DNA from 3 places in the Tepidiforma sp. genome. Region 2 is predicted to be linked to each of the others. Evidence: riboswitches for the same ligand, from Rfam matches in the RefSeq annotation. Region 2 holds a riboswitch; each other region holds the start of a gene.

What was found. Region 2 has a riboswitch for cyclic di-AMP ahead of N2041_RS03385 (hypothetical protein). Riboswitches for the same ligand answer to the same signal wherever they lie in the genome.
Region 1: linked by a shared signal. The riboswitch ahead of N2041_RS07680 (hypothetical protein) and the one ahead of N2041_RS03385 (hypothetical protein) in region 2 are both predicted to bind cyclic di-AMP.
Region 3: linked by a shared signal. The riboswitch ahead of N2041_RS11255 (glycosyltransferase family 2 protein) and the one ahead of N2041_RS03385 (hypothetical protein) in region 2 are both predicted to bind cyclic di-AMP.

Annotation. Positions count from the first base shown of each region.
Region 1 is NZ_JANZZD010000011.1:39,444-46,411, reverse strand. It holds gene N2041_RS07700 (TerC family protein) at 32-976, opposite strand; tRNA gene N2041_RS07695 (tRNA-Thr) at 1,197-1,272, opposite strand; gene N2041_RS07690 (lytic transglycosylase domain-containing protein) at 1,327-2,262, opposite strand; gene cysS (cysteine--tRNA ligase) at 2,574-3,947, shown strand; cyclic di-AMP (ydaO/yuaA leader) riboswitch at 4,030-4,167, shown strand; gene N2041_RS07680 (hypothetical protein) at 4,260-4,751, shown strand; gene panD (aspartate 1-decarboxylase) at 5,048-5,455, shown strand; gene panB (3-methyl-2-oxobutanoate hydroxymethyltransferase) at 5,493-6,335, shown strand; gene panC (pantoate--beta-alanine ligase) at 6,434-6,968, shown strand, end outside.
Region 2 is NZ_JANZZD010000004.1:47,576-54,543, reverse strand. It holds gene glnA (type I glutamate--ammonia ligase) at 1-560, opposite strand, end outside; gene N2041_RS03410 (pitrilysin family protein) at 826-2,082, shown strand; gene N2041_RS03405 (hypothetical protein) at 2,124-2,660, shown strand; gene N2041_RS03400 (DUF2269 family protein) at 2,678-3,145, opposite strand; gene N2041_RS03395 (AAA family ATPase) at 3,229-3,879, opposite strand; gene N2041_RS03390 (hypothetical protein) at 3,894-4,415, opposite strand; gene N2041_RS03385 (hypothetical protein) at 4,415-4,897, opposite strand; cyclic di-AMP (ydaO/yuaA leader) riboswitch at 4,970-5,107, opposite strand; gene N2041_RS03380 (cupredoxin domain-containing protein) at 5,181-5,567, opposite strand; gene N2041_RS03375 (FTR1 family protein) at 5,564-6,406, opposite strand; gene N2041_RS03370 (NYN domain-containing protein) at 6,544-6,968, shown strand, end outside.
Region 3 is NZ_JANZZD010000022.1:30,424-37,391, forward strand. It holds gene N2041_RS11235 (cysteine desulfurase) at 1-323, shown strand, start outside; gene sufU (Fe-S cluster assembly sulfur transfer protein SufU) at 301-759, shown strand; gene N2041_RS11245 (metal-sulfur cluster assembly factor) at 752-1,078, shown strand; gene N2041_RS11250 (enoyl-CoA hydratase/isomerase family protein) at 1,091-1,882, opposite strand; gene N2041_RS11255 (glycosyltransferase family 2 protein) at 1,954-3,705, opposite strand; cyclic di-AMP (ydaO/yuaA leader) riboswitch at 3,722-3,880, opposite strand; gene N2041_RS11260 (hypothetical protein) at 4,017-4,685, shown strand; gene N2041_RS11265 (thiamine pyrophosphate-binding protein) at 4,756-6,402, shown strand; gene N2041_RS11270 (enoyl-CoA hydratase-related protein) at 6,434-6,968, shown strand, end outside.

The DNA.
Region 1 (6,968 bases), on a different contig from region 2:
CGATCGTACCGGAAGGCCGGGGAACCCGGTGTCAATGCCCATGCGCGGCCTCCGCGGCCGGCGCGGGCGCCGTCTTCGGCCACCGCCACGAGGCCAGCAGCGCCACCGCGAGGATGCCCACGATGACGCCGAGGCTCGCCAGCGACGGCACCTTGTAGAGGTCGACGATCAGCATCTTCGTGCCGACGAAGACGAGGATGGCCGCGAGCGCCGGCTTCAGGAAGCGCAGCCCGCCGAGGTAGCCGGCGAGCACGAAGTAGAGCGCCCGCAGCCCGAGGATGGCGAAGATGTTCGAGGTGAACACGATGAACGGGTCGCTCGTCACCGCGTAGATCGCCGGGATGCTGTCCACCGCGAACACGAGGTCCGTGCTCTCCACGAGCACGAGCACGAGGAAGAGCGGCGTCGCGTACAACACCCCCTCCCGCCGGACGAAGAACTTCTGCCCCTCGTACCGCGCCGTCACCGGGAAGAGCCGCCGCGCCAGCCGCACGAACCGGTTCTTCTCCAGGTCCGGCGTGTGCTCCTGGTCCCGCAGGAACTTGATGCCCGTGAAGATGAGGAACGCGCCGAAGAGGTAGATGACGAAATGGAGCGTGTGGATGAGGAAGCCTGCGGCCGCGATGAGCACCGCCCGCATGAGCACCGCCCCGAGGATGCCCCAGAAGAGCACCCGGTGCTGGTAGGCCGGCGGCACCGCGAACGCCGAGAAGATGAGCAGGAAGACGAAGACGTTATCGACGCTGAGCGATTTCTCGATCAGGTAGCCGGTCACCCACTCCACGCCGGCCTCGCCGCCGCGGAAGAAGACGACCCCGGCGTTGAACGCCAGGGCCAGCCCAATCCAGGCCGCGCTCCATGCCAGCGCCTCCCGCCGCGAGACGGCGTGGGCGTCCCGGTGGAAGACGCCGAGGTCGAGCGCGAGCATGCCGGCGACGAGGCCGGCAAAGATGAGCCAGGGTAAGAGGTCGGTCATGGGTGCCCTTCGCGGCCAGCAAAAAAACCCCGGCCGCATCCTCCGTGCAGGATGTGCCAGGGTCTTACCAGGCGAAGGTCTCGCCTCGCGGGGCCGGCGCTCAGCGCGCGTGGTGACGACCCTCGCGGTCTCCCGGGGAGCGGGTGACGGCTACTCCCCCTTGCCTTTCCACCGTAGCGGCCCGGCCGCGAACGCGTCAAGCCGCCAGCGAAATAGTACGTGGAGCCTCGACAGGGACTCGAACCCTGGACCTAGCGATTACGAATCGCTCGCTCTACCAGCTGAGCTATCGAGGCCCGCTGCCCATCATCCTACCGCGCCCGCCGCCTTCGGTGAATCCGTCCCGCCCCTTACGGGATCGTGATCGCCTCCGGCTTGCAGCTCCACGCCGACCACGGCTTGTGGCCCTGCGCCTCGCTATAGCGGAACGCCGCCAGCGCCGCCTTCAGGTTCGCCACCGGGTCGGCCCACTGCTCGAAGCTCAGCCCCGCGTACTCGAACCAGAGCGGGATCACCTGCATCAGCCCGTACGCCCCGTAGCCCACCGCATCCGGCCGGAACCGGCTCTCACACCAGGCGACCCGCGCCACGCTGTCCGCCAGCTCCGCCGGCCAGCCCGCCTCGATCGCGAACGCGATCACCTGCGCGTAGGTCAGCGGCGGCAGGCTCGCTGCCGGCGGCGCCACCGCGGGCGCCGGCGCAGGCGCCGGGGATGCGGCCGGCTCCTCCCGCGCGGCCGGGGGCGCCGCAGGCGACGGCGCCGGGGCCGGCGCGCTGCTCGCCGCAGCGTTCGTCGTCGCGGGCGCCGGGGCCGGCCGGGGCTCTTCTGCGGCAGCCGCCGCTGTTGCCGGCGCGTCCGCCTCCGCGGCAGCCGCCGTCGTGTCGGTGATGACGTTCGACGGCCGGACTTCGATGACGCGCGCCGGCGCGGGCAGCGCCGCCGCCAGCGCGAAGCCCACCTGCGGCGCCCGCGCCTCCGGCGTGCCGCCGCCCACGAGGTGCGCCGCGAGGAAGAACGCGAGGCTCAGCATCAGCACTTCCGCCGGCCGCACGAACCACGGCTGCCGCTGCGGCTCCTGCCGGGCCGGCGGCTCCTCCCGCCAGCGCGGGGCGAGCGCCGCCGGCGCGCCTGCGGGCCGCGCGCAGCCGCACGCCTCGGCGGCGTACGCCGGTTCGAAAGCGGGCTGGAGCAGGGCGGCGTCGGATTTCGCGGGCAGGCGGAGCCCCCGGCACAGCGCCAGGGCCACGGCAAGGCCGTAATCAGCCCACGTTGCGAGCCTGCTCATGACGCGCACCGGCTCCTCGCGAAGCCGGGCCGTCACGCGGCGGTCTCCACGTAACTTCCGTTTCCCATAGGCAGTCTCAGCGCGCCAGCCCGGGGCGCAGGGGCCGGACCGGGGAATCCGGGCCGGGGGCGGACGCGCCTGTTCACCCCGCCAAGGGTGCCCCTGAGGTTCGCACAGCAGCCCGCTAACAGGCAATACGCCCGCCACCACGAGTCATGCCCGGAATTCCCACGACCCGCGCCAGCGCCGCCCCCGAACGTGCCGCAACGCCGCCCTCCGTTACACTGGAGCGACCACCCAGGGGGCCCGAGATGCAGCTGACGGATACGCTCTCCACCTCGCGCAAGCCGCTCCTCCCGCCCGTCGGCGATGACGGCGTCGTGCGCATCTACGTCTGCGGCATCACGCCTTACTCCGAAGCACACGTCGGCCACGCCCTCCACGCTATCGTCTTCGATACCCTCCGCCGCTACCTCGACTGGCGCGGCATCCCCGTCCGCCACATCCAGAACTTCACCGATATCGACGACAAGCTCATCGAGCGCGCCAACCGCCTCGGCATCCCCATGGCCGAGCTCGCCGAGCAGAACATCCGCCAGTACCTCGCCCAGCTCGCGGCGATGAACGTCCTCCCCGCCCACCAGTACCCCCGCGTCACCCAGGTGATGCCCCAGATCATCCGCTTCATCGACGGCCTCATCGCGAAGGGCTTCGCCTACGCTGCTGGCGGCGATGTCTACTACCGCGTCCGGGCCTTCGGCGCCGAGCGGTACGGCGCCCTCGCCAAGCGCGATATCGATGACCTCCGCGCCGGCGCCCGCGTCGACCCCACCGAGCACAAAGAGGACCCGCTCGATTTCGCCCTCTGGAAGGCTGCCAAGCCCGGCGAGCCGAGCTGGGAAAGCCCGTGGGGCCCCGGCCGCCCCGGCTGGCACATCGAGTGCTCCGCCATGGCCCTCGAAACCCTCGGCGAGCAGATCGACATCCACGGCGGCGGGATGGACCTCATCTTCCCCCACCACACCAACGAAATCGCCCAGACCGAGGCCTACACCGGCAAGCCCCCCTTCGCCCGCATCTGGATGCACAACGCCCTCCTCCAGCTCGGCAGCGAAAAGATGTCGAAGTCCATCGGCAACCTGGTCTCCATCCAGGAGGCCCTCGACCGGTACGGCGCCGATGCCCTCCGCCTCTTCGTCATCACCAGCCACTACCGCAGCCCCGTCACCTACTCCGAAGAGGCCCTCGAAGCCGCGAAGGCCGGCGCCGAGCGCCTCCGCCATGCCGCCTTCGCCCCCGGCGGCAGCCAGCCCGCCGGCATCGACCACGAAGCCGTCCGCGCCCGCTTCATCGAAGCCATGGACGACGACCTCAACACGCCGCGCGCCCTCGCCGCCCTCTTCGAACTCGCCCGCGAGATCAACCGCGCCGCCGCCGCCGGCGGCGATGTCGCCCCCGCCCAGGGTGTGCTCCGCGAACTGTGCGGCGTCCTCGGCCTCACCCTCCAGGCCCCCGCCGGCCGCCGCCGCGAAGCCGCGCCCTTCATCGACCTCCTCGTCGAACTCCGCGCCGAGCTGCGCGCCGCGAAGCAGTGGGCCCTCGCCGACCGCATCCGCGACCGCCTCGCCGACCTCGGCATCGACCTCAAGGACAGCCCCGACGGCACCACCTGGAGCGAGCGCTGAGCCGCCCCGCCGGCCCGATTGTTATGCGATTGCAACGCCGAAACAGGCAGTTCGTAGCACACGCCGCGCCCCGCCCGTGATACGGTGACTCGTGCCGAACCCCGCCGCAGCCGGCGGGGGCGGGGGAACCACTCCCTGGGGTGTATTGCGCGAGCAGGCGCATAGGCGACTTCCGACGCCGAACCCGTCAGCTAACCCCGCAGGCGTTCGGAGGGCACCGCCCCGGCCCTCCCCGGAATCCGAACAGGCCCGCCGGCCCTCCCACCGGAGGCGCGGCGCGGCCCCACGACGGCATCGCCAGGAGGTTCTGCCATGACTTCAGCACCCACGTCCTATTCCGGCACCTTCGCTCCGCTCCAGGCGGATGGCTCCGTCTTCACCATCCGCGACCCCCTCGCCGAGGCCCGCGACCTGCTCCGCCACGCCGCCCGGCTCCCCTTCCATGCCAACCAGCCGCAGGCGTGGCAGAGCGCCTTCCGCCAGGCCGTCACCGACGCCCGCGCCGCCATCCGCCACCACATCTGGAGCGCCGAGCTCCCCGATTCGCCCCTCAACCTCGCCGAGATGCTCGAACCCCGGCTCATGCCCCGCGTCGACCAGCAGCGCGAAGAGCACGAAGCGTTCTCGCGCAAGATCGACGAGCTCGTCGCCGAGGCCAGCGCCCCCGGCGATATCGACATCTGGAAGATGATCGAGCTCAGCGAGCAGGCCATCCTCCTCGAAATGGCCCTCGCCCGCCACCACAACCGCCTCACCCAGATCGTCTTCGAAACCACCCACCGCGACCTCGGCGAAGCCGGCTGACGCGCCCCCGCGGGGCGGACCGCGAACTCCCGCGGTTCGCCCCTTGACAACGCTTCGCCGTATCGAAACGATCATGCCGCCGGCGATCCCCGTAAGGACGTCGAGCCTGCTACACGAACCGCCTGCACGTTCAACGAGCGTCCGCCTGGACCCGCGTGGCCGGTACGGACCGGGAAGTTGAGCCGGAACCAGCGCCCCGTGCGCCCCCTGCCAAGCCCCGTGTCGTCCCCGCCTCGCACGCACCGAAGCGGGGACGTTTGCTGAACGGCCGGCGGCACGCCGGAGGGGACAGCACCATGCGCGTGATGATGAGCGGCAAAATCCACCGCGCCACCGTCACAGGCGCCAACCTCGATTACGAGGGCTCCATCACCATCGACCCGGACCTCATGGAGGCCGCCAACATCCTCCCCTACGAACAGGTCCACGTCGTCGACGTGACCAACGGCGCCCGCCTCGAAACCTACGCCATCCGCGGCGAACGCGGCTCCGGCGAAATCTGCGTCAACGGCGCCGCCGCCCACCTCGTCCACCGCGGCGATATCGTCATCATCATCGCCTACCAGCACCTCACCGACGCCGAGGCGCAGGCCATCGCGCCCCGCCGCGTCTTCGTCGATGCCCACAACCGCATCACCAGTGTCGAAGCGGGCGACGGCTACAGCCACAACCCGCGCGAACTCGCCGGCAGCGCCGCCGGCTGATTCCCGCGCGCACCGCGCGAAGGAGGGGCACCGGGCCATGGGACGGCTCTCGATCCACAAACTCAAAGAATGGAAAGCCCAGGGGCGGCGGTTCGCGATGATCACCGCCTACGACTACCCCACCGCCCGCCTCGTCGAACAGGCCGGCATCCCCATCATCCTCGTCGGCGACTCCCTCGGCTCCGTCGTCCTCGGCTACGACTCCACCATCCCCGTCACCATGGACGACATCGTCTACCACACCCGCGCCGTCGTCCGCGCCACCGAAAAAGCCATCGTCGTCGCCGATATGCCCTTCATGAGCTACCAGGCCGACCCGAATGAGGCGATGCGCAACGCCGGCCGCCTCCTCAAAGAAGGCGGCGCCACCGCCGTCAAGCTCGAAGGCGGCAGCCAGCTCGCCCCGCTGGTCCGCCGCATGGTCGACGCCGGCATCCCCGTCATGGGTCACCTCGGCCTCACCCCGCAGTCGGTCAACCAGTTCGGCGGCCACAAGGTGCAGGGCAAGACGCCGGCCGCCGCCGCGAAGCTCATCGCCGACGCCCGCGCCCTCGAAGAAGCCGGCGCCTTCGCCGTCGTCCTCGAAACCATCCCCGCGCCGCTCGCCCGCATGGTCACCGAGCGCATCGCCATCCCCACCATCGGCATCGGCGCCGGGCCCCACTGCGACGGCCAGGTGCAGGTCCTCCACGACATGCTCGGCATCTACGACGACCGCCGGCCGCTCAAGCACGCGAAGCGCTACGCCGTCCTCGGCGAAGCCATCCGCGAGGCCGTCCGCGCCTACATCGGCGAGGTCGAAGGCGGCCAGTTCCCCACCGCCGAGCACAGCTTCGAGATGGACGACGCCACCCTCGCCGAGCTCGCGCAGGCCGGCTGACCCGCCCGCCCATGCCGCCCGCCAGCGACGCCGACTTCTCCCTCGCCGGCGAGCCCGCGCACCCCGGCGGACCCGTCATCCTCACCAGCCCCGCCGCCATGCAGCGTTGGCGGCGCGCCCACCCCGGCGACCTCGGCTTCGTGCCCACCATGGGCTACCTCCACGACGGGCACCTCGCCCTCGTCCGCCGCTCCCGCGCCGAGAACCCGCTCACCGTCGTCTCCATCTTCGTCAACCCGACGCAGTTCGGCCCCGGCGAGGACTTCGAACGCTACCCCCGCGACGAAGTCCGCGACCTCGCCCTCCTCCGCGAGGCCGGCGTCGATGCCGTCTACCTGCCCTCCGCCGCTGAGATGTACCCGCCCGGCTACCAGACCTACGTCACCGTCGAACGGGTGACGCAGCGGCTGGAGGGCGCGGCCCGCCCGGGCCACTTCCGCGGCGTCGCCACCGTCGTCCTCAAGCTCTTCAACGCGGTCAGCCCCACCCGCGCCTACTTCGGCCGCAAAGATGCCCAGCAGCTCCGCGTCATCCGCCGGATGGTGCGCGACCTCGACCTGCCCGTGGAGATCGTCCCCTGCGAGATCGTCCGCGAACCCGACGGCCTCGCCATGAGCTCGCGGAACGTGTACC
Region 2 (6,968 bases):
CCCTTCACGCGGGGGCGGTAGCCCTGGTTGAGGTCGCCGCGGAGGGTGGCCTCGGCGCTGCTGTTCCAGATGCCTTCGTCGGAGTCGACGATGTAGGAGGCGGTGTGCATCCGGTTGTCGAAGCGGACTTCATCGAAGATGAAGAACTCGAGCTCGGGGCCGATGTAGACGGTATCGCCGACGCCGGTCTCGCGGAGGTACTGCTCGGCCTTCTTCGCGATGTAGCGGGCATCGCGGGAGTAGGGCTGGCGGGAGACGGGGTCTTCGACGTTGGCGATGACGGAGAGGGTCGGGACCTGGATGAAGGGGTCGATGAAGGCGGTTTCCGGGTCGGGGATGAGGAGCATGTCGGACTCCTCGATCTTCTGGAAGCCGCGGACGGAGGAGCCGTCGAAGCCGTAGCCGTTCCGCCAGGGGGAGCGGTCGTAGTCGGTCCAGTCGTTCAGTTCGCGGATGGGGCGGGTGATGTGCTGCCACTGGCCGAACAGGTCGACGAACTTGACGTCGACGAAGCGGACGCCGTTCTGCTCGCAGTAGGCCTTGATTTCCTCTGGGGTCATCGAACTCCTCTGGCGGTGTAGTGGGCGGGTCTCCCGATTGTCGCCCGGCGGGCAGCTACGGCCACGGGCCGGGGCAGGCCGAAACGATGAAGTTCGTGTTTCGCGGGGCGCAGCCGGGAAGTCCTGCGTGCTGCCGTCAGGGTAGGGGGAGGGAGTTTCGGGGGAATTGCACCGGTGTTACGAACAGGTTTCGCGGCGCGATTCGCGGCAAGGCGGGCGCGCGCGTAGGATCCGGCGTGGTGCCCGGGCGGGCAGGGGAGTATCGATGTATCAGCGCACGGTTCTCGAGAACGGGCTGCGGGTGGTGACGGCGGAGCTGCCGCACACGCGCTCGGCGACGGTGAGCATCTACGTGGGGGCGGGGAGCCGCTACGAGCGGGACGAGGAGGCGGGGCTGTCGCACTTCCTCGAGCACATGCTCTTCAAGGGGGCCTCGCGGCGGCCGACGGCGCGGGAGATTTCGGAGGCGATCGAATCGGTCGGCGGCGTGCACAATGCGGCGACGGACCGGGAGGCGACGCTGTATTACGCGAAGGTGCCGCACACGGCGGCGATGACGGTCATCGACATCCTCGCGGATATGGTGACGGCCCCGGTGATGGACCCGGCGGAGCTGGAGAAGGAGCGGGCGGTGATCCTCGAGGAGCTGGCGGGCATCGAGGACAGCCCGGCGGAGATGAGCGCGATCCTCGCGGACGAGACGCTCTGGCCGGGGCAGCCGCTGGGCCGGGAGATCGGCGGGACGCCGCAGAGCGTGCAGGCGCTGCCGCTCGAGGCGGTGGTGCAGTACTTCCGGAAGCAGTACGTGCCGGGGAACATGGTGCTGGCCGTGGCGGGGAACATCCGCCATGCGGAGGTCGCGGCGGCGGCGGAGCGGTGGCTGGGCGCCGTGCCCCCGGCAGAGCCGGGCAGCTGGTTCCCGGCGGTGCCGCGGGGCGAGACGCCGCGCCTCCGGGTGCGGGAGAAGCAGACGGAGCAGGCGCACCTCTGTTTCGGCTTCCCGGGCGTGCCGCTCGACAGCGAGGAGCGGTTCGCGGTCAGCCTGCTGAACATGCTGCTGGGCGAAGGGATGTCGAGCCGGCTCTTCCTCGAGCTGCGGGAGGAGCGGGCGCTCGTCTACGACATCCACAGCTACACGAGCGAGTACCGGGACGCCGGTTCGCTGACGATTTACGCGGGGTGCGACCCGGAGAACGCGCGGGTGACGGCGGAGGCGACGCTGGAGGAGGCGCAGAAGCTGCTCGCCGGGATTTCGCCGGAGGAGCTGCAGAAAGCGAAGGAGATGGCGAAGGGGCGCATCCAGCTGCGGATGGAGGATACGCGGGCGGTGGCGGGCTGGCTCGGCTCGCAGGAGCTGCTGCGGGGGCGCATCCTGACGGTGGACGAGGCGGTGGCCCGGTTCGACGCGGTGACGGCGGACGAGCTGCTCGAGGCGGGCCGGCGGGTGCTGGACCCGGCGCAGGCGGTGCTGGCGGCCGTGGGGCCGCTCGATGAGGGGACGTTCGCCGGCATCCTCGATTGAGGCGTGTCGACGCGGGCCGGCCGGGGCAGCAAGATAGCCGGGTGACGCAGGCGTTCTTCGGCAAGCCGCAGGCGACGTTCACGCCGGGCGGGGCGCATGTCGCGGTCTACCTCGTGCCGGTGTTCGAGGGGCGGCTGACGGTGTTCGAGGTCGAGGCGCCGGGGCTGCGGGGCCGCTGGCTGCCGTGGACGGTGATGGGCTACGGCGAGAACCCGTACGAGACGGCGGCGGCGCTGGCGGACGACTGGTGCGACGGCGCGGTGGCGGCGCTGGAGATCGCGGACGCGCTCTCGTTCCCCTTCGACGCGGACGGCTGGGAGCTGGCGCTCGTCTACCGGGCGGAGCTGACGGCGCTGCCGGCGGGCGATGCCCACCGGCGGCCGGTGCAGTACCCGCCGGGCGAGGCGGACGCGATCGGGCCGTTCGACCCGGTGGACCTGGTGCGGTGGGTGGAGGCGGGGGGCGGGAACCGGGAGACGGGAACTGGGAGACGGGAGGCGGGAGGAGGGAACCGGGAACCGGGAGGAGGGAGGAGGGAGGAGGGGGGAGGGAGCCCGGAGGGGCCGCTGGTGTTCTGAGCCGGGGCGGAGCGCCGTCAGAAGGGTTTGAAGACGGCGAGCCAGGCGAGGAGGGGGACGCTGAGGACGAGGATGGTGCCGAAGACGATGGGCACGCGGTCTTCGAGGACGGTGCGGAGTTCTTCGGTTTCTTCGCCCTTTTTCTGGGCGACGAGGGCGGCGAGGCGGGCCCGGCGGAGGCCGAAGCCGAGCAGGGGCAGGCAGACGAAGTAGAAGAAGATGTAGAGCAGGGTGAGGACGCCGAGCCAGGCGTCTTTGAGGAAGTTGTACTCGGCGGCGACGGCCCAGAAGAAGCCGGTGATGCCGCTCGCCATGGCGCCGGGGAGGAGGACGCGGGTCTCGTTGTTGGCGGCTTCGATGAGGAGGGTGGCGCGGTAGCGAAGGTCCTTCGTGGCCCAGGCGCGGAGGATGAGGGGGTAGGTGGCGCCGAGCCCGGCGCCGAGCCAGATGAGGGAGAGGACGTGGACGATGCGCCACCAGTCCAACGGGGGCCTCCGGACGTGCGAGGGGTGCGAAGCGGGCGGGCTTCGCACCCCAGACTAGGCAGCGGCGGCGGCTCGGTCGAGTCTCAGACGGCGGCGGGCTGGAGGAGTTCGACGGCGCCGAGGACGACGCGGGCGGCGGCCTCCGGTTCGAGCCGGTCGGTGTTGACGACGAGGTCGTAGCTGGCGGGGCTGAGCCATTCGGCGCCGTAGTACTCGCGGAAGTAGGCGACGCGCTCGCGGTCGGTGCGCTGGGCGACGTCGCGGGCGGTGGCTTCGTCGCAGGCCATCTGCTGCATGAGGCGGCGGACACGGGGGCCTTCGCTGCCGGCGACGAGGACGCGGAAGACATCGGGCCGCTCGTGGAGCATGAACTGGGCGCCGTGGCCGAGGAAGACGACGCGCCCGTCGGCGGCGAAGTCTTCGACGACCTGCTGGACGAGCTGACGGTAGTCGGCGGAGGTGAGGATGGGGGTGGCGCCGATGTTGACGGGTTCGCCCCACTGGACGGCGCCGGCGCCGGGGTTGCGGGCGAGGGCCTCGATGATGCGGGCGAAGAAGGAGGGCCGGCGCTGGGCCTCGGCGATGGTCTCGGGGGAGACACCGGCCTCGATGGCGGCCTCCTGGACGATGCGGTAGTCGAGCAGGCGGTAGCCGAGCTTCTCCGCGACGATGCGCGCGACTTCTTCGCCGCCGGTGCCGACCTGGCGGGCGATGGTGATGACGGAGATGGGCATGGGAACCTCCAGGGTCATTCGACGACGGTGATGTCGTCGGGCGAGGTGGCGGTGATGGTAAGGATTCCGCTGCGATCTTCAACCGTGCCGCGGACGCAGACGTCGCGGGCGGCGAAGCCGATGGCCGGGTCGCCGGGGAAGCTTGCCCGGCTGGCGGCGGGGATGATGACTTCGACGCGGAGGAGGGCATCGAGGGAGGCGCCGACGGCGAGGACGGCGTCGCCGTTCCGGTCGGCGGTGCCGAAGACGCGGCCCTGGAGTTCGACCGCTTCGCCGCGGTGGAGGCGGGCCTCGAGCGGGGCGATCGGGTTCGCGCAGGTGAAGGTGGGTTCGAAGACGACGGGCGTGGGGCTGCCGGCGGGGGTGGGACTGGCGGCGGCGGGCGTCGCGGTGGCGGCGGGGGTCTCGGCGGGGGTTTCGCCGCTGGCGGGTGTGGGCGTGGGCCCGTCATCGTCGCCCCCGCCGCAGGCGGCCAGCGCGAGGGCGCCGGCGGCGAGGCCTGCGGCGAGGAGCGCCCGCCAGCGGCGGGACCGCATCAGGACGCCACCTCCAGGACGCGGCTGCCGGGGATAGCGACGGACGGCGCGAGGGCCGGCGAGAGGCGGTGGACGGGCCAGAGGAGGGTGCCGTGGGTGAACTCGGCGGTCGAGGGGTGGAACTCGACCGGCCCGGCGAGCCCGCAATCGACGGCGATTTCGCTGCTCAGCTCGCGGATGACCGCGCGGACTTCGTCGAAGCGGACGACGCGGAGGGAGACGGCCGGCGACTCGGATGCGGCGTGCGCGGCGACGCCGGTCTGCGGATGGGGCTGGACGATGCCGTCGACAGGGAGGTGGACCTCGCAGGTGAGGTCGCCCCGGACGCGGACGAAGGGGAGGCCGACGATCCGCTCGCCGGAGATGAGGGCCCAGGAGCGGAGGCGGGTGGCCGCTTCGACGACGCGGGGGAGGCTGAACTCGGCCTCCCGGTAGACAGTGCGGCGGGGCAGGATGGTGGACGGGGAGATGGCGTACTGCATGCGCGTTCCTCCTGTGCGCGGTGGGGCCGGGCTGCGGGGCAGCCGCGGCCGGTGCGGAAGGATGAGAGGAGGCAACGCTCCTCCGAACGCCTACGGGGTTAGCTGACGGGTTCGGCGTCGGAAGTCGCCGTCCTTCCAGCCCGGAAGGATGCACCCCAGTGGGTGGGTCCCCCGTTCCCGGCGGGCGCCGGGATTCGGCGCAGCCAACGTACCACAGCCGGGCGGCTGCGGATCGATCTTGACCGGGGTTGATATGGGGTTGTAACGGGCTGGGGCCGGGCCGTTACTGCGCGGGCTGGACGCGGACGGTGAGCTCCATGCCGGCCTGGCGGTGGCCGGTGATGTCGCAGTAGATGGGGTAGTCGCCGCTCTTCGGGGCGGTCCAGGTGACTTTGCGGAGGCGGCCCTTCGGGATGACGACCTCTTCGATAGCGGCTTCGTCGGATTCGAACTCGTGGTCGCCCGAGCCGTCGTTCCGGACGTAGAAGGTGACCTTTTCGCCGGGCTGGACCGTGATGGTCTTCGGCTCGAAGTACATGGAGCCATCGGGACGGTCGCCCGCGGCGACGTCGATGCGGCGGCCTTCGCTGCCGGAGCAGGCGAGGGAGAGGGCGGCGAGGAGGACGGCGGCGGCGAGGGGGGCGAACCTGGCGAGCGGGCGGGCGATCATGCGGCGGTGACTCCGGCGGGGGATGGGGTGCGGGGCACGGGGCGGCCGGCGCGGATGAAGACGACGACCGCGATGAGCAGGTAGGCGGCGTAGGCGATGACCTGGCCGGCGAACGGGCTGGCGTCGTAGCCGAGCAGGGTGCCGAGGAAGCGGCCGGGGCCGTAGTTGTCGGGGAGGAGGGTGTAGGTGTCCCAGAGGCGGGGGCCGAGGGCGGCGATGAACCCGGCTTCGTGGAGCTCTTTGAGGGCGTTGGGGATCATGCCGGCGGCGAGGACGACGAGCGCGACCGCGGAGACATCGAAGAAGGCGCGGAGCGGGAGGCTCTTCGCGCCGCGGTAGATCGCGGCGCCGACGGCGGCGGCGAGGGCGAGGCCGGCGAACGCGCCCGTCCAGTAGAGTGCGGCGGATTCGGCGCGGCCGCTGCCGCCGAAGAGGAAGAGGGCGGTTTCGAGGCCTTCGCGGCCGACGGCGGTGAAGGCGAGGAGGCCGAGCGCGAAGCCGGTGCCGGCATCGAGGGCGCGGTCGACGCGCTGGCGGAGTTCGTGCCCGATGGTAGCCGACTGGCGGCGCATCCAGGCGAGCATCCAGGTGAGGACGGCCGCCGCGAGGAGCATGGCGAAGCCTTCGATGGCGTCCTGCCAGCGGCCGGGCAGCTCGACGGCGAGCACTTCGAGCGCGACGGCGGCGCCGAGGCTGAGGCCGCCGGCGAGCCCGGCGCCGAGCCAGACCGGGCGGGCGCTCGCGCGCGGGTCGGCCCGGCGGAGGTAGGAGAGGACGATGCCGATGATGAGGGCGGCTTCGAGGCCTTCGCGGAAGGTGATGAGGAGGGCGTAGACCATGCAGGGACCCCGGGGAAGCGGCGCGCTGCCGCGCGATGTCGTCCGTTCGAAACGTAGAAGTTAGGCATACCTAATGTCTAGTGACAGGCTTGACCCATGAGGCGGGCGGCGACAGGCGGATCGGGTAGGATCGGCGCATGCGGGAGCCGACGAACGGGCCGGGCCATGAGGACGTGGCGCTGCTGGTGGACTGGGAGAACCTGAAGTTCAGCCTGATGCAGCGGAACCGGAAGCCGAACGTCACGGCGCTCCGGGAAGCGGCAGAGCGGTTCGGGCGGGTGGCCTATGCGCGGGCGTACGCGGACTGGATGGACCCGGTGCAGGCGGGCGACCCGGCATCGCTCTACACGGCGGGGCTGGAGCCGGTGTACGTGCTGACGCGGCGGTACACGACGGCCGAGGGGGATGTGCGCATCCAGAATTCGGTGGATGTGAAGCTGGCGGTGGACTGTGTGGAGGCGAGCCACCTCTACCCGAACATCGGCACGTTCGTCATCGCCTCGGGCGACCACAGCTTCTTCCACGTGGTGATGCTGCTGCGGGCGCGGGGGAAGCGGGTGGT
Region 3 (6,968 bases), on a different contig from region 2:
TGGCGCTCGAGCGGCTCGGGCGGGTGCCCGGGCTGCAGATCTTCGGGCCGGCGTCTGCAGCCGAGCGGGGCGGCGTCGTGAGCTTCGCGATGGAGGCGGCGCACCCGCACGACGTGGCGACCATCGCCGACGGCTACGGGGTGGCGATCCGGGCGGGCCACCATTGCGCGCAGCTGCTGATGCGCGCGCTCGGCGTGCCGGCGACGAGCCGGGCGAGCTTCAGCATCTACAACGGCGAGGACGACCTCGAGGCGCTCATCGAAGCGCTGGAGGGCGTCAACCGCGTCTTCGGGGAGGGCCGTGAGCGAGCCGCTGTTCGATGACCTCTACCGGGAGCTGATCCTGGACCACTACCGGCGGCCGCGGAACCGCGGCCCGCTGCCGGCGCCCACGCTGCAGGCCGAGGGGGTGAACCCCGTCTGCGGCGACGAGATCCACCTCGACCTCGACGTCAGCGACGGCGTGATCCGCGACCTCGGCTTCTGGGGGCAGGGGTGCTCGATTTCGCAGTCGAGCGCTTCGATGCTGACGGAGCGGCTGAAGGGCCGGCCGCTGGCCGAGGCGGAGGCGGTCACCGGCAAAGTACGATCGATGCTGGTCGAGGGCGCGCCCCCAGACCCGGAGCTCGGCGACCTCGCCGCGCTGGAAGGCGTGGCGAAACTGCCGGTCCGCGTGAAATGCGCGCTGCTCGCGTGGAACGTGCTGCTCGAAGCCCTGCGGCAGGCGAAGCAGGCCGCACAGGAGGAACGACATGGCTGATACCGAAACGCCCCAGGCCCCGACCTACGAACAGCTGCGGGAGAAGCTCCGGGAGGTGAAGGATCCGGAGATCAACATGAGCATCGTGGACCTCGGGCTCGTGTACGACATCCAGTACGACAACGGCGACGTGCTCGTGACGATGACGCTGACGAGCCCGGGGTGCCCGCTCGGGCCGATCATCCGCGGGGAGGCGTATGCGAAGCTGCGGGAGCTGCCGGGCGTGAAGGACGTGGACGTCCAGATCGTCTGGAACCCGCCGTGGGACCCGCGGACGATGGCGAGCGAGGACGTGAAGATGGCGCTCGGGATCTGGTAGCGCGCCCGGCGCTCAGCGGCCCTTCCACTGCGGGTCGCGGTGTTCGAGGAAGGCGCGGACGCCTTCCTTGAAGTCCTCGCTGGCGAAGAGCCGGCCGATCGTTTCGGTGCTGTCCGCGAGGTGGTCCATCGGGTCGCGGGTGAGTCCGCGGTAGAGCAGACGCTTCGTTTCGGCGGTCGCGAGCGGCGAGCCGCGCGAGACGGTGTGCGCGAAGGCGAGCGCGCGCTCCATCAGCTCGGCATCGGGCACGACTTCGTGGACGTAACCGATGTCGAGCGCGCGGGTCGCGGAGATGATTTCGCCGGAGTAGAGCAGATAGGCCGCGTTCTGGAGGCCGACGATGCGGGCGAGGAGCCACGTCCCGGCCGCAGTATCGGGCACGAGGCCGCGGTGGACGAAGACCCAGCCGAAGCGGGCGGATTCGGCGGCGATGCGGAAGTCGCACTGGGAGGTGAACTCGACGCCGACGCCGACGGCGACGCCGTTGACGGCGGCGATGGTCGGTTTGCCGATAGAGGCGAAGGTCCACGGCGCGGGCCGGGATTCGGCGTAGGCGCGGCCGTAGGATTCGGCGCGGCCGGCCGTCGGCGGCTGGCTGGAAAGCTGCTGGAGATCGGTGCCGGCGCTGAAGGCGCGGCCGGTGCCGGTGAGGACGAGCGCGCGGACACGGTCGTCGGTGCCGGCCTGCCGGATGGCGTCCTCGATCGCCCCGAGCATCTCGTAGGTGATGGCGTTCATCTTCTCGGGGCGGTTGAGGCGCAGGACGGCGGTGGAGCCTTCGAGGGTGTACTCGATGTCGGGCACGGGCAGGGGCCTCCGTGGATGGGGTGCGGAGGGACGATACGGGATCGGCGGGCGGTTCGCGAGCAGCCCGGCTAGTTGCCGCCGGCGACGGCGACGGCCTCGGCAGATTCGGCCTCGGCAGCCGCCGGAGCGCGGGCCGGCAGGGCGCGGCTCCCCTTTTCGGCGACGCGGTAGACGAGCCCCTTGCCGGAGGCGAGCTTCCACTGGGCGTTGAGCGCGGGGAGGCTCGCGAAGAAGAAGGTGATGACGGCCATCAGCGGCCACATCAGCAGGCCGGTGACATAGACGGAGCGCGAGACGTAGGAGGGCCGGGGGCCGCGCGTGCGGAGTTCGAAGACGATCATGACCAGCAGCGGGAAGAGGCAGAGCGCGACGAGGATGCCCGGCAGGTTGAGCCACATCGTGGGCTCGAAGATGCCCTCGGGGCCGATGCGGAACCAGCGAGAGGGCTCGAGGAAGTGCTCGGGGTGCCAGCCGGTGCCGGGCACTTCGTAGCGGTGCGTCCACCAGCCGGGGAGCGGCGCGCCGAGCTTCGCGGCGAAGCGGGCCGGGAGGACGATGCCGAGCGTGACGATGTACCACTGGGCGGCCCAGAGGACGTGGACCTTCGTGACCGCACCGGCGAGGAGCAGGCGGCGGCGCCAGGAGAGCGGCGACTTCGGATGCATGGCGGCCCGCCACGCGTAGGGGATATCGCTTGCGCCCCAGGCGTGGCGGACGGACTGGGCATAGTGCGCCTTGAGCGTCTTCCAGTAGCCGTCGGCCAGGACGCAGTCGTTGCCGAGGGGGAGGAAGAGCGGTTCGACGTTCACGTCGTCGCCGAGGCTGTAGGAGCACTTCAGGTAGAGGTGCCAGTCCTCGGGGATGACCTCCTCGTCCCAGTAGTCGACCTCATGGAGCATCTGCCATGAGAGGGAGTAGCAGCTGGTGGGGAAGCGGACGCTGCCGGGGATGAGGAGGTTGGAGGTGCGGTTGATGCCGGAGAGGCCGTCCGGGATGCGGAGCGGGGCCGGGATCTCCCAGATGTTGTTCGAGTTGAAGATGGTGGGCTGCCAGAAGGTGCGGTACGGCTTCTTCGCGGTGAGGAAGAGGTAGTTCAGCGCGGCGAAGTGGGAGGGATGGAAGACGGCGTCGGCGTCGCAGCTCGTGACCGTATAGCGGAGGAGGTCGTCGCCGCCCCGCTCGATGAGGCGGAGGTAGGCTTCGCGCGCGCCCCAGGCCTCGTTCGAACCCTTGCCGGGCGTCTCGCCCGGCAGGCCCGCCGGGTGGAAAGTGGCGAAGATATCAGCGAAGACGCCCGGGTAGCGGGCGACGAGGCGGGCCGCCTTTTCGCGGGCGCCGGCTTCGCGGTCCTCCATGGCGAGGACGACGACGAGCTGCTTCGCGACGGACTGCGCGGCGAGGGAATCGACCGTGCGGGCGAGGCCCTCTTCGGATTCGCGGTAGTTGGGGATGATGACGAGGTGCCGGGGCCATGCCCAGCGGTCCGGCTGGCCGGTGCGGGCGACGTGCGCCTCGTACTTCGCGCGCCAGTCGGTCTGCTTCCAGCGGGCGATGCGGCGGAGGCCGATAGCGCAGGCGATGGCGACGGAGTAGCTGCGGAGGAGCCAGTAGACGAAAAAAGCCGTGGAGAGGACGGCGAAGAGGAGGGGCGCCTTGAACGGGCCCCAGAAGATGAAGCTGACGAGGAAGAGGGAGAGGAAGAGGGGGAGGGCGTTGCCGAGCCGCTCCCAGAACGGGGAACGGGCGCTGACGGAGAGCTGCGGCAGTTCGCAGCTGCGCGGGGCAGGAGATGCGACGGGTGCGGAAGGCCTGGAGACCATGTGCGGGGTGGCCTCGAACTCGGTCTTCCTACGCCGCCGAGGTTAGCTGCCGGGCTGCGGCCGGAGATAGCCGCTCCGCCTTCGCCGCCCGGGATGCCGGGCGGCCGGGGCGGATTCGCCCCGAAAACTGGTTCCCCCGTTCTGCCCCGGAGGGCAGACTAGGCGCTGCGGCACGAGGGCCGCAGATGCATCGTTCGCCGGGCAGGCGTAAGCGTCAAGGCCCGGAATCGAAGAATTTTTCCGGGAAATCGGGGGTCGAGATGAACGGGGAATTGCAGATTCGGGAATCGCTCTTCGGGGATATTCGCGAGGTGAATTTCTGGTTCAGGTGCGGCGAGGAGCTCGTGCCGGGGGTGGCGTACCTGCCGGCCGGGGCGGAAGAGCCGATGCCGCTGGTGCTCATCCAGCACCCGGGGATGGGCTCGAAAGAGGACTACTGGGTGAGCGAGGTGGGCCAGCGGTGGGCGAAGCGGGGCTGGGTGTGCGCGGGGCTCGATGCGCCGCTGCACGGCGAGCGGCAAACGCACGACCCGATGGCGCTCTTCCGGCAGCCCGAGCGGTACGAGGCAGTGCGGGCGCAGTTCGCCGCGGAGGTGGCGCGGATGCTCGAGCTGCTGCCCGGCGCGCTCCCGATCGATACGGAGAGGCTGGGCTACGTCGGGTATTCGCTCGGGAGCATGATCGGGCTGGCGGCAGTGGCCCGGAGCGGCCGCTTCCGGGCGGCTGCGTTCTGCCTCGTGGGCGAAGGCGGGCTCGCCGGGAGCGCTGCCGGCCCGGATTCGGACGCGGCGAAGCTGGGCGGCGTGGCGGTGCGCATCGTCGGCAAGCTGAACGATGAGCTGATCCCGCGCGAACGCACGGAAGCGCTCTTCGCGGCGCTGCCGGGCGACAAGGACCTCCAGTGGCTGCCCGGCGGCCACTTCGAGATCGGGCCGGACGTCGTGCGGCTGGCGGAGGAGTGGATGGCTGCGAAGCTCTGAGCCCCGAGCGGCGAGCGGGGCAGCTGCGTATACTCGCGGGCACTGCATCTACCCCAACCCGGAGCACGCGATGGGCACCATGATCGACGGGGGCGAAATCATCGCCCGGATGATCAAGCAGGAGGGCGTGAGCCACATCTTCACGCTCTCCGGCGGGCACATCCAGAACATCTACGAGGGATGCCTGAACAACGGCATCGGCATCGTGGATACGCGGCACGAACAATCGGCCGGGCACGCAGCCGACGGCTATTCGCGCATCACCTTCAAGCCGGGGGTGGCGGTCGTCACCGCCGGCCCGGGCGTGACGGACGTCGTGACGGCGGTAGCGAACGCGTACCAGGCCTCGAGCCCGATGGTGGTCATCGGCGGGCGGTCGCCGCTACGGCAGTACGACATGGGATCGCTGCAGGATATCGAGCTGCTCGACGTGATGAAGCCGATCACGAAGTGGTCGCAGGCGGTGTACGAGACGCGGCGGCTTCCGTACTACATGGCGATGGCGTTCCGGGAGGCGATGACGGGCCGCTACGGGCCGGCCTTCCTGCAGGTGCCCTCGGACGTGCTGTTCGGCCGGGTGGACGAGGACTCGCTGGAGTGGCCGAAGAACTACCGCGTGACCGGGGAGATCATGGGCGACCCGGCGCTCATCAAGCAGGCGGCGCAGCTCATCCGGGACGCGGAGAAGCCGATGGTGATGGCGGGCTCGGGCGTGTTCTGGCACCGCGCCCACCGGGAGCTGGCCGAGTTCGCGCGCGCGGCCGATGTGCCGGTGTACACGAACGCGATGGGCCGCGGCACGCTCCGGCAGGACAACCCGAACTTCTTCTCGCTCTCGCGGAAGCCTGCCTTCGCCCAGGCGGACGTGATCGTCATCCTCGGGACGCCGATCGACTTCCGGCTGAAGTACGGCCGGCCGCCGGCCTGGAACCCGGCGGCGAAGGTCATCCAGATCGACATCGACCCGCGGGATATCGGCCGGAACCGGGATTTCACCATCGGCATCGAGGCGAACATCCGCCAGGCGCTGCTGCAGCTGACGTCGGAGATCGGGAAAGCGGAGCACCGGGAGTGGATGACCTACCTGCGCGGGCTGGAGAACCAGGCAGATGAGCAGCGGTCGTTCTTCATGAACTCGGACGCGGTGCCGATTCACCCGCTGCGACTCTGCAAGGAGATCGCGGAGTTCGTGGACGACGACACGATCGTCGTCGGCGACGGCGGCGATATCGTCGCGCTGGCCGCGAGCGTGCTGCCGATCAACAACCCCGGGCAGTGGATGGACCCCGGCCCCTTCGGGACGCTGGGCGTGGGGACCGGCTTCTGCATGGCCGCGGCCGTCGCCGCGCCGGGGAAGAAGGTGCTGATGGTGAACGGCGACGGCACGTTCGGGCTGAACGGGTTCGATTTCGATACGTTCGTGCGCTTCAAGATGCCGATCGTCTCGGTGGTCGGGAATGACCGCTGCTGGCACCAGATTTATGTCGGCCAGAAGGCGCAGTACGGCGAAGGGCGCACGCCGGCGACGGTGCTCGGAGACAACGCGCGCTACGACAAAGTCGTGGAGGGCCTCGGCGGCCACGGCGAGTTCGTGGAGCACCCGGAGCAGATCAAGGCCGCCATCGAGCGGGCCTTCGCGAGCGGCAAGCCCGCCTGCGTGAACGTCATCATGGACCCGGAGCCGGCCGGAGTGAAAGGCGGCTACGAATTCAAGTAGGCCCCCGGCGCGCCGGGGAGGGAGGCAGGCCATGGAGCACATCCGCATCGACCGGGACGGGCGCGTCGCCATCGTCACGCTGAACCGGCCGGAGGTGATGAACGCCCTCAACCGGCAGATGTACGCCGAGCTGGAGCAGGCGTTCCGGGAGCTGCACCGCGACCCGGACGCGTGGTGCATCGTGCTCACCGGCGCCGGCCGGGCGTTCTGCTCGGGCGACGACGTGAAGCAGATCATGCTGGGCGAGCAGCGGGACGAGACGGCGACGCGGCTGCGGGAGGTGAAGCCCCGCCCGACGCCGGCCGCCGCGGCGGTGCTCGAGTGCGACAAACCGGTCATCGCGGCCGTCAACGGCCCGGCAGTCGGCTGGGGGATGGACCTCACGCTCTTCTGCGACATCCGCATCGCTTCGGAGCAGGCAAAGTTCGGCGAACTGTTCATCAAGCGCGGGCTGGTCGCCGACCTCGGCGGCCTGTGGCGGCTGCCGCAGGTGGTCGGGCCTTCGAAGGCGGCGGAACTCCTGTTCACGGGCGACGTCATCAGCGCGCAGGAGGCGCTGGAGATAG